3 regions of the Pseudomonas salicis genome follow, and region 3 is predicted to be linked to each of the others. Evidence: predicted binding sites of a transcription regulator. Region 3 holds the regulator's gene; each other region holds the start of a gene.

Evidence for each region. The regulator FliA, encoded in region 3, starts transcription of late flagellar genes. The targets are predictions, from matches to a motif close to CTAAAGTTTNNNNNNNNNNNGCCGNTAA.
Region 1: ACWKWE_RS16005 (methyl-accepting chemotaxis protein) is a predicted target of FliA. The motif match lies at 1,825-1,852, and genes of this name have one in related genera.
Region 2: ACWKWE_RS15410 (chemotaxis protein CheW) is a predicted target of FliA. The motif match lies at 1,954-1,981, and genes of this name have one in related genera.

What each region holds. Positions count from the first base shown of each region.
Region 1 covers NZ_JBSKHU010000004.1:264,847-268,211, forward strand. Annotated here, with positions in the region: gene ACWKWE_RS15995 (LysR family transcriptional regulator) at 1-522, opposite strand, end outside; gene ACWKWE_RS16000 (tellurite resistance TerB family protein) at 698-1,432, shown strand; gene ACWKWE_RS16005 (methyl-accepting chemotaxis protein) at 2,017-3,365, shown strand, end outside.
Region 2 covers NZ_JBSKHU010000004.1:134,995-138,359, reverse strand. Annotated here, with positions in the region: gene ACWKWE_RS15420 (disulfide bond formation protein B) at 1-286, opposite strand, end outside; gene hmpA (NO-inducible flavohemoprotein) at 573-1,754, opposite strand; gene ACWKWE_RS15410 (chemotaxis protein CheW) at 2,045-2,941, shown strand; gene ACWKWE_RS15405 (GNAT family N-acetyltransferase) at 2,983-3,365, shown strand, end outside.
Region 3 covers NZ_JBSKHU010000008.1:87,665-91,029, forward strand. Annotated here, with positions in the region: gene flhF (flagellar biosynthesis GTPase FlhF) at 1-503, shown strand, start outside; gene fleN (flagellar synthesis regulator FleN) at 622-1,455, shown strand; gene fliA (RNA polymerase sigma factor FliA) at 1,452-2,192, shown strand; gene ACWKWE_RS26160 (chemotaxis response regulator CheY) at 2,465-2,839, shown strand; gene ACWKWE_RS26165 (protein phosphatase CheZ) at 2,859-3,365, shown strand, end outside.

The sequences.
Region 1 (3,365 bases), on a different contig from region 3:
GGCGGGCAGCCACAGGCGGTGGGGCGAGTGGGTCAGCACTTCGGTTTGCAGCGCGTGGCGGTCTTCGAGGTTGGAGAGAATCAACACCCCCACGTCGATCTCGCCGCTGACCAGCAGATGCTCGATGTAAGGCCGTTCATCCTCCATCACCCGAATGTCGACGTTGGGGTAAGCGCGCTGAAAGCGGGTCAGCAGGTCGGCGAGGTAATAGCCCGCCACCAGGCTCGTCACGCCGACCACCAGTTGCCCGGCCACCTGATCCGCGCCTTGTTGCAAGCTGCGCTTGGCGTTTTCCACCGTCGCGAGGATCAAGTGCGCCTGGCGCAAGAATTGATGCCCTTGGTGGGTCAGCGTCATGCCCTTGGCGTGCCGACTGAACAGGCTGACGCCGATGTCTTCCTCCAGTTGCTGGATGGCGAGGGTCAGGGTCGATTGGGAAATGAACACCGCCTGAGCCGCGGCGGAAATCGAGCCGGTTTCGGCCACAGCGATGAAATGGCGGATCTGACGGAGCGTCATCATGCGGAACCGGCCCCTTGTGTTTTTTGGAATGTCAGGCGTGTGTATCGTTTTTCTCGATGTGCTTCAGAGTAGCGTTCGAACCCTGCAACATCCAGAAGCACACCTGAAAACGGCTTTCGGCGACTTCGACATACCCTGCGAGTCGAATCGTCTATCCCGAATCAGGAGGTCTGTTATGAACACCCGTGGCTTGCTCGATCAACTGTTGAAATCCGGTCAGGACCTGTTGCAGAACAAGGCTGGCAGCGCCGCCAACCCCGGCTCTCAGGGTAAAGGCGCTCAAGGCGGGCTTAACGATTTACTGGGCAAAGTCGGCGGCGGCAACCTGGGCGGATTTCTGTCGGGGGCTGGAGGCGGGGCGTTGGCAGCAGGGGCGATGGGCCTGCTGCTGGGCAATAAAAGCGCCCGCAAGATGGGCGGCAAGGCGCTGACCTACGGCGGCCTGGCCGCATTGGGTGTGCTGGCCTACAAGGCGTATGGCAACTGGCAGGCGAACCAGCCGGGCGCGGGACCGAGTCAGCCGCAGACGGTGGACCGTGTGCCCCCCGCCCAGGTTGAGCAGCACAGCGAAGCCGTCTTGCGCGCGCTGGTCGCTGCGGCCAAGGCCGATGGACACGTCGATGACCACGAGCGCCAATTGATCGAAGGCGAATTCACCCGCCTGACCGGCGACCAGGAATTGCAGCATTGGCTGCACGCCGAACTCAATAAACCCCTCGACCCCGCCGACGTCGCCCGCTCCGCCCACACGCCTGAAATCGCCGCCGAGATGTACCTGGCGAGCGTGATGATGGTCGACGAAGAGCACTTCATGGAACGCGCTTATCTCGATGAGCTGGCGAAACAACTGAAACTGGCGCCGGGGCTCAAGACCGAGCTGGAGAGCCAAGTGCGACAGGCGCAGCCATAGCCCTCACAATCCCCCCTGAACGACACCGCCGTCCCTGTAGGAGCGAATTCATTCGCGAGGCGGTGGTGCAGACGATAGAGATGCATCGCCCGGAAAACCGCTTCGCGAATAAATTCGCTCCCACAGTTGAATTGCGTCAGGCACTCCGTTTGCGGCGCCAGTGATCTTCTGTAGGAGAGTGCCTTCCACAACAGCCCGGCACGTCGCCCCCTGTGGGAGCGAATTTATTCGCGAAAGAGTGCTCAGGCGATAGAGATGTATCAGCCGTAACGCCATTCGCGAATAAATTCGCTCCTACAGGAAAGGGCGAGCACAGAGTTAAAACTCATACACGCGGATGTGCGCAAGATAAAACCGGTGCTCAACATCATTCACAAGGGTCGTGCCTCCTTATCAAGCATTCCCCCCTCCCGCCGATAACCTGTCAGATATTTCCGATATATCTGTGCGTTATCGCTTTATCTATGTCGGAAACAGCCGGGTTAATTCGTAAGGCACTGGGCTATACTCGGCTCGCGTTGGGCCGTCTGTCGGTCCGCTTCTTGAACCCGGCGTTGTCGGTGTTGAACTCTTGAGGGCTGACTGTGAAGAATTGGACGTTGCGCCAACGTATCTTGGCGAGCTTCGCTGTAATCATCGCCATCATGCTGTTGATGGTGGTCGTGTCGTACACCCGACTGCTGTCGATCCAGCACAGCGAAGAAGCGGTCAGCGACGACGCGTTGCCGGGCGTCTACTTCAGCACCCTGGTGCGCAGTGCCTGGGGCGAGAGCTACATCCGCACCCTGGAGTTGATCGGCGAGGGTAAAGCGCGCGAGCTGACCCGTTCCGAACAGGATCAGTACATCGACTTCGACACCCGTCTGCAAAACCAGATGGACAGCTACAAGAAGACCATCTACGACGACACCGATCGTGCCAATTTCAACGCCTTCGAAAAGCAGCGTGAGGTGTATGGCCGACTGTTGAGCGAAGTGATCAAAACCTATCAAGCGGGCGATTACGCCACTGCACGAACGGTGTTCTACGGCCAAGTCAACCCGGTCTGGCTGCAAGGCCGCAAGCAACTCAATGACCTGATCGTGGCCAACAAGGCCGTGGCCGATCAGGCGACTGCGAACATTTCTTCTGCCGTGCTGACCGCGAAGATCAGCATGGGCATTTCACTGATCGTTGCAGTCCTGGCCGCCGCCGCGTGCGGCCTGCTTTTGATGCGCACGATTTTGGCGCCGATGAACCGTATCGTGCGGATTCTCGAAACCATGCGCACGGGTGACCTGAGCAGCCGCCTGACCCTCGACCGCAATGACGAGTTCGGCTCGGTGCAGACCGGGTTCAACGACATGGTCACCGAGCTGGCTGCACTGGTGTCTCAGGCGCAACGTTCCTCCGTGCAAGTCACGACCTCCGTGACCGAAATCGCGGCCACTTCCAAACAGCAACAGGCCACCGCCACCGAGACCGCCGCCACCACCACCGAAATCGGCGCGACGTCCCGTGAAATCGCCGCGACGTCTCGGGATCTGGTGCGCACCATGACCGAAGTCACGTCTGCGGCGGATCAAGCGTCCATTCTCGCCGGTTCCGGCCAGCAAGGCCTGGCGCGCATGGAAGAAACCATGCATTCGGTGATGGGCGCGGCGGATCTGGTGAACTCCAAGCTGGCGATCCTCAATGAGAAGGCCGGCAACATCAACCAAGTGGTCGTGACCATCGTCAAGGTCGCCGACCAGACCAACCTGCTGTCGCTGAACGCTGCCATCGAGGCCGAAAAAGCGGGCGAATATGGCCGTGGTTTTGCGGTGGTTGCCACTGAAGTCCGACGTCTTGCAGACCAGACCGCCGTGGCCACCTACGACATCGAACAGATGGTCCGCGAGATTCAGTCGGCGGTGTCGGCGGGCGTGATGGGCATGGACAAGTTCTCCGAAGA
Region 2 (3,365 bases), on a different contig from region 3:
TCTGAATCCAGACGTGACGTCCCGCAGCGACCACACCGCCGATCGCACTGAGCGTGACCAACACTTCACAAATGCTCAGACCTACGCGTCCACGCATGGCGGCGCCGATGAAGGCAAAAATCGCGATGAACAGCAGCGCATAACGTTGCAAGATGCACAGCGGACAAGGCGCTTCGCCCAGCACCACCTGCATGTACAGGGCCCCGCCGATCAGCGCCAGGCAAATGATGCCCAGTAAAACCAGGAACTGCTTTTCGCGCCGCAGGTAAAACATCTCGTCAGTCATTCACATACCCTTTGAATGTGGTGTCCATCCAGATCGAAGATCTGCCTTGTTGCGTGCCCCGGGTGCCCGGAAAGCCGGCAATTCTACCATCGTCGCAGCCGCACGCCGGTGCAGATGGTGAACACATCTGCATTAGCCGAACATTAACCCTGGCACGGGCCAGCCAACGGTCACTTCTCCAGATCCTTCTATATATAGAAGCGTGCGACGCTTTGCCGCAGGGGCAGATCGCCGCACCCTTCCTTATATATAGAAGGCTGCGTCTATTTGTCGCAGCAGCCAAGGGTCATTCGAGTGCTGACGCCGGACCGAAGAACTCGTAACGCGCCTGGTCATCCGGAACACCTGCCGCTTTCAATTGGCGCTTCACTGCCGCCATGAAACCTTTCGGCCCCAGGAAGTACGCATCCAGATCGCGGTCCTCAGGCAACCACTGCTCCAGTTGCGCCTGATCCAGCAAACCCACCGCGTGCGCGGCCGCGCTGACACCATCATCTTCGCTGTACAGGTAGAACCGTTTCAATTGAGGATGCTTGCCTGCCAGCCCCTCGATCCAGTCGCGGAACGCGTGAACCGAGCCATTGCGCGCGCAGTGGATGAAATGGATTGGGCGCTGCGTTTCCAGCGCCGCCTGCAGCATGGCCAGGGTCGGTGTGATGCCCACGCCCCCACTGATCAGCACCAGAGGCTTGTCGCTGTGCGCCAGGGTGAACTCCCCCGAAGGCGGGAAGAGGCTGATGCTGTTCCCCACCTGCACTTCGTCATGCAAGTAGTTGGAGGCACGACCGCCAGGCTCGCGCTTCACGCTGATGCGGTACTGATTGTTGCCGGCCCGCGCAGACAATGAGTAGTTACGGCGGATCTCTTCGCCGTTCAGGAACAGCTGCATACCGATGTACTGACCGGGGGTGAAGTCGAGGATCGGCTGACCATCCGCAGGCGCGAAGTAGAACGATGTAATCTCGGCACTTTCGGCGACTTTGTTGACGACTTTGAATTCACGGGCACCGCGCCAGCCGCCAACGGCCAAGGCTTTTTCCTCGTAGATGTTTTCTTCGGCGCCAATCAGAATGTCAGCCAACTGCCCGTAGGCCCGTCCCCAAGCAGCGATGACCTCGTCCGTCGCAATTTCTGCACCCAGCACTTCACGGATCGCTTCCAACAGACACTCGCCGACCAGCGGGTAATGCTCCGGCAGAATTTGCAGCGCGACGTGCTTATTGATGATCTTGGCCACCAACCCACCCAATTGATCGAGTTGGTCGATGTGCCGGGCGTACATCAACACGCCGTTGGCCAGCGCACGGGGCTGATCGCCACTCGCCTGGTGCGCCTGATTGAACAGTGGGCGGACTTGTGGGTACTTATTAAGCAGCTTTTTGTAAAAATGAGTCGTCAGGGCTTCACCGCCGCTCTCCAGCAGCGGGACGGTGGATTTGACGATGGCACGATCCGAAGCATTCAACATGACGAACTCCTGAGGCTCAATGAAAAGAAGATGCTTTAGTCATATCAGGAACTGTGCCAGTTAAGTTTATTAATAAATTCAAATGGTTATACGGAACGTGTCTTTTTGACACGCAAGTGAAAGAAGTCATTACGACACATAAAAAGTCATTATGACTACACGAACGGACGTAAGCCGACCCACAGGAAGAAGCAAAAAGTTAAAGCCTGCCTGCACAGGGTCGATACATCGACATCGACAGCTGTTTGCGCGTTAAGGCGCACTCAGACACTGCATGACAGAAGGTTCACATGTCCAAAAACGTCCGTGCGGATTCCCTCTCGCTGCTGCTGTTCACGTTACGCAGCGGAAAGCTGATGGCGATCAACCTGCTCAAAGTCAGTGAAATCATCCCCTGCCCTCCCCTCACACGCCTTCCAGAATCACACCCCCATGTCAAAGGGGTTGCGACATTGAGGGGCAATTCGCTCTCGGTGATCGACCTGAGTCGTGCCATCGGCGAGCGCCCGCTGCTCGACCCGGACGGCGGCTGCCTGATCGTCACCGACGTCAGCCGCTCCAAGCAGGGGCTTCATGTGCAAGCGGTGAGCAAAATCGTCCACTGCCTGACCACTGATATCCGTCCGCCCCCTTTCGGCTCGGGCAACAAGTCGTTCATCACGGGCGTCACGCAAGTGGACGGCACGCTGGTTCAGGTGCTGGACATCGAAAAGGTCATCCACGGGATTTCGCCGGTGCAAATCGTCGCCCATGAAGCCGAACTCAGCCCTGAAGAGGTCAAGGTATTGAGTAAGGCGCGTATTTTGGTGGTGGACGACAGCCAGGTCGCGTTGCAACAGTCCGTGATCACGCTGCGCAACCTCGGCATCGAATGCCACACAGCACGCAGCGCTCGCGAGGCGATCGATCAACTGCTGGACCTGCAAGGTACGGCGCATCAGATCAACGTGGTGGTCTCCGATATTGAGATGTCGGAAATGGACGGATACGCGTTCACCCGCACCCTGCGCGAGACGCCAGACTTCCAGGAGCTTTACGTCCTGTTACACACTTCGCTGGACAGCGCGATGAACGCCGAGAAAGCCAAAGCGGCTGGCGCCAACGCCGTGCTGACCAAGTTTTCTTCACCCGAGCTGACGCGATGCTTGATCGAAGCCGCCCGTACGGTCGAAGCCCAAGGGATCTGAAACCCGGCGTTCACGACGCCTCGCCAGACCACTACTGGCTGATGCGTCGCGACCTGAGCCAGATTCATCGCCCGTTGGGCTGGCCTGACTCGTTGCATCGGGTGGATTTCTCCCGCGGAAACGCTGCTGCAGTGCATCGACTGCTCAGGCTCGGTACCGAGCTGGGCGGAGGTCGCGTGCCGGACTTCGAGACATGGCTCGACGGATTCGAGAACGATCCCGAGTTCGATCCCGCGTTGTGTTTCGTCCTGGAAGACTCATCTGGTGTCATCGCCGTCGCGCCATGCTGGACAAGCGCGTTCATCCGCAATCTTGTGGTTCATCCTCGCCTGCAAGGCCAGGGCGTCGGACTCGCCTTGCTAAACCATGTATTTGAGACATTCGCGGCACGGCGTGAGGGGCATGTCGATTTGAAAGTCATGGA
Region 3 (3,365 bases):
GCATTCTCAATGTGCCGGTGACCCACGTTGACCCCGGTCAATCGCTGGCTCAGGCGCTGGAGCCGTTGCTGCGCAAGCGTGTGGTGTTGATTGACACCGCCGGCTTGCAAGCCAGTGATCCGGCCCTACGCCTGCAACTGGAGAGTCTGGCCGGTCGCGGGATCAAGGCGCGCAATTACCTGGTGCTCGCCACCACCAGCCAGAAGCAGGTGCTGACGGCGGCGTACCACAGTTATAAGCGTTGCGGTTTGGCCGGGTGCATCCTGACCAAGCTCGACGAAACCGCCAGCCTCGGCGAAGTGCTGAGCCTGGCGGTGACACATGAATTGCCCGTGGCCTATCTCACCGATGGCCCGCGCATTCCGGATGATCTGCATCTGCCACGTCGGCATCAGTTGGTCAGCAGGGCTGTCAGCGTTCAGATGCAGGAGGAGCCTAGCGAGGAAGCGATGGCGGATATGTTTGCGGATCTTTATCACAGCCCCGGCAAGCGCGCGGGCTAGGTAAGGAAAATGACAGTGGAATATACCTGCATCGATGGTCTGCCAAGCATTGTTCACGCAGTGAACGTGCAGCCCGAAATGTGGCTTTGGTCTAAGCAAGACAAGGTAAAAAATTAACATGGGCAGCATGCATCCCGTACAGGTTATCGCGGTGACCGGTGGCAAAGGTGGCGTCGGCAAGACCAACGTGTCAGTGAACCTCTCGCTGGCCCTGGCCGAGTTGGGACGTCGCGTCATGTTGCTGGACGCCGATCTGGGTCTCGCCAACGTTGACGTATTGTTGGGGCTGACCCCTAAACGCACCTTGGCGGACGTCATCGAAGGACGCTGCGAGCTGCGCGATGTTCTGTTGCAGGGCCCGGGCGGTGTGCGCATCGTGCCTGCGGCGTCGGGCACCCAGACCATGGTTCACCTGAGCCCTGCGCAACACGCGGGTCTGATTCAGGCGTTCAGCGACATCGGCGACAACCTGGACGTACTGGTGATCGACACCGCTGCCGGGATCGGCGAATCGGTGGTCAGCTTCGTGCGCGCCGCGCAGGAAGTGCTGTTGGTGGTCTGCGATGAGCCGACCTCGATCACCGACGCCTACGCGCTGATCAAACTGCTGAACCGCGACTACGGCATGAACCGTTTCCGCGTGCTGGCCAACATGGCGCAGAGCCCGCAGGAAGGCCGCAACCTGTTCGCCAAGCTGACCAAGGTCACCGACCGTTTCCTCGACGTGGCCCTGCAATACGTCGGCGCCGTGCCGTACGACGAATGCGTGCGCAAGGCCGTGCAGAAACAGCGTGCGGTGTACGAAGCGTTTCCACGTTCCAAATGCGCGCTGGCGTTCAAGGCCATTGCGCAGAAGGTCGATACCTGGCCATTGCCGGCGAACCCGCGAGGCCACCTTGAATTTTTCGTTGAGCGCCTGGTTCATCAGACCAGTGCAGGGCCTGTGTCATGACTGCAAGTGGCTATCGCATGTACAGCAAATCGTCCAAAGATTCTCAGTATGAGCTGATCGAGCGCTATGCCCCTTTGGTCAAGCGCATCGCCTACCACTTGCTGGCGCGTCTGCCGGCCAGCGTGCAGGTCGAGGATCTGATCCAGGCCGGCATGATCGGCCTGCTCGAAGTGTCGACCAAATACGACTCCACCAAGGGTGCGAGTTTCGAGACATACGCCGGCATTCGTATTCGCGGCGCGATGCTCGATGAAGTGCGCAAGGGGGACTGGGCGCCACGCTCGGTCCACCGCAATACGCGCATGGTCAGTGACGCGATTCGTGCAATTGAAGCGAAAACCGGTCGCGACGCTAAAGATCATGAAGTTGCGGCCGAACTTCAATTGAGTCTCGACGATTACTACGGGATTCTGAACGATACCTTGGGCAGCCGCTTGTTCAGCTTCGACGACCTGTTGCAGGACGGCGAGCATGAAGGGTTGCACGAGGACGGCGCGAGCCAGTCGCTCGAACCGTCGCGGGATCTGGAAGATGAACGTTTCCAGAGCGCGCTGGCGGACGCCATCGCCAACTTGCCCGAGCGTGAGCGCCTGGTGCTGGCGTTGTACTACGACGAAGAGCTGAACCTCAAAGAGATCGGGGAGGTCTTGGGGGTCAGCGAATCCCGTGTCAGCCAGCTGCATAGCCAGTGCGCCGCACGTCTGCGGGGCCGGTTGGGAGAATGGCGCGCGCGTTGACGCATTGACGCGGGCCCGTCTTTTCACAAAGATGCCTGCGTTTTGGGTGGTAAGGCCGGCTGTGCAAGGCGTTGTGTGGGAAGCAAAAGGGACAAGGCAGGAGCCGCTGGGATCAGGTCTTCGGACTTTTTCCGTGGCGCTCATCACGTGTTTCTTCGAAAGGCCCCCTCGTTTTCGTGTGACCGGTGGAGCGATGTTGCCGGTATTGATTGAACGCGCGTCCAGGCACTGGGCGCGTTAAAGACTGCTTGGAGGTCGAATTGGACAAGAACATGAAAATCCTCATCGTTGATGACTTTTCAACGATGCGGCGGATCATAAAAAACCTGTTGCGTGACCTTGGGTTCACCAACACGGCCGAAGCAGATGACGGTACCACCGCATTGCCGATGCTGCAGAGCGGTGCTTTTGACTTTCTGGTGACCGACTGGAACATGCCTGGCATGTCCGGCATCGACCTGCTGCGTCAGGTGCGTGCCGACGAACGTCTGCGTCACCTGCCTGTGTTGATGGTGACCGCCGAAGCCAAGCGCGAGCAGATCATCGAAGCCGCTCAGGCGGGCGTGAACGGTTACGTGGTCAAGCCTTTCACGGCTCAGGTGCTCAAAGAAAAGATCGAGAAGATATTCGAGCGCGTCAATTCCTGATGTCCGCTGTGAGGGCGCTATGGATTCCAAAGATTCGACAATGGGTGACTTCGAGTCGACCCTGAAGAAACACGCACAAGAACTGGTCGCCAGCCTCGAAAAAGGCAAGTTCGGCGACGCCGTGCAACTTATCCATGAGCTTAATCAGACCCGGGACCGCGGCCTGTATCAGGAAGTGGGCAAGCTGACGCGCGAGCTGCACAGTGCAATCGTCAATTTCCAGATTGACCCGCACATGCCGCAAGCCGAGGAAGTGTCGCAGATCACGGATGCCACCGAGCGTCTGTCGTACGTTGTCCGCCTCACTGAAGGCGCGGCCAACCGCACGATGGACCTGGTGGAGCAGAGCACACCGCTGATGAACGGCCTGAGCGCCGACGCCAAGGCGTTGAGCGTCGATTGGGGCCGCTTCATGCGCCGCGAAATCGGTGCTGAAGAGTTTCGTGATCTGGCCCGCCGCGTCGAAGGTTTTCTGACCCGCAGCGAGAAGGAGACCCACGAGGTCGCCAGTCACCTGAACGACATT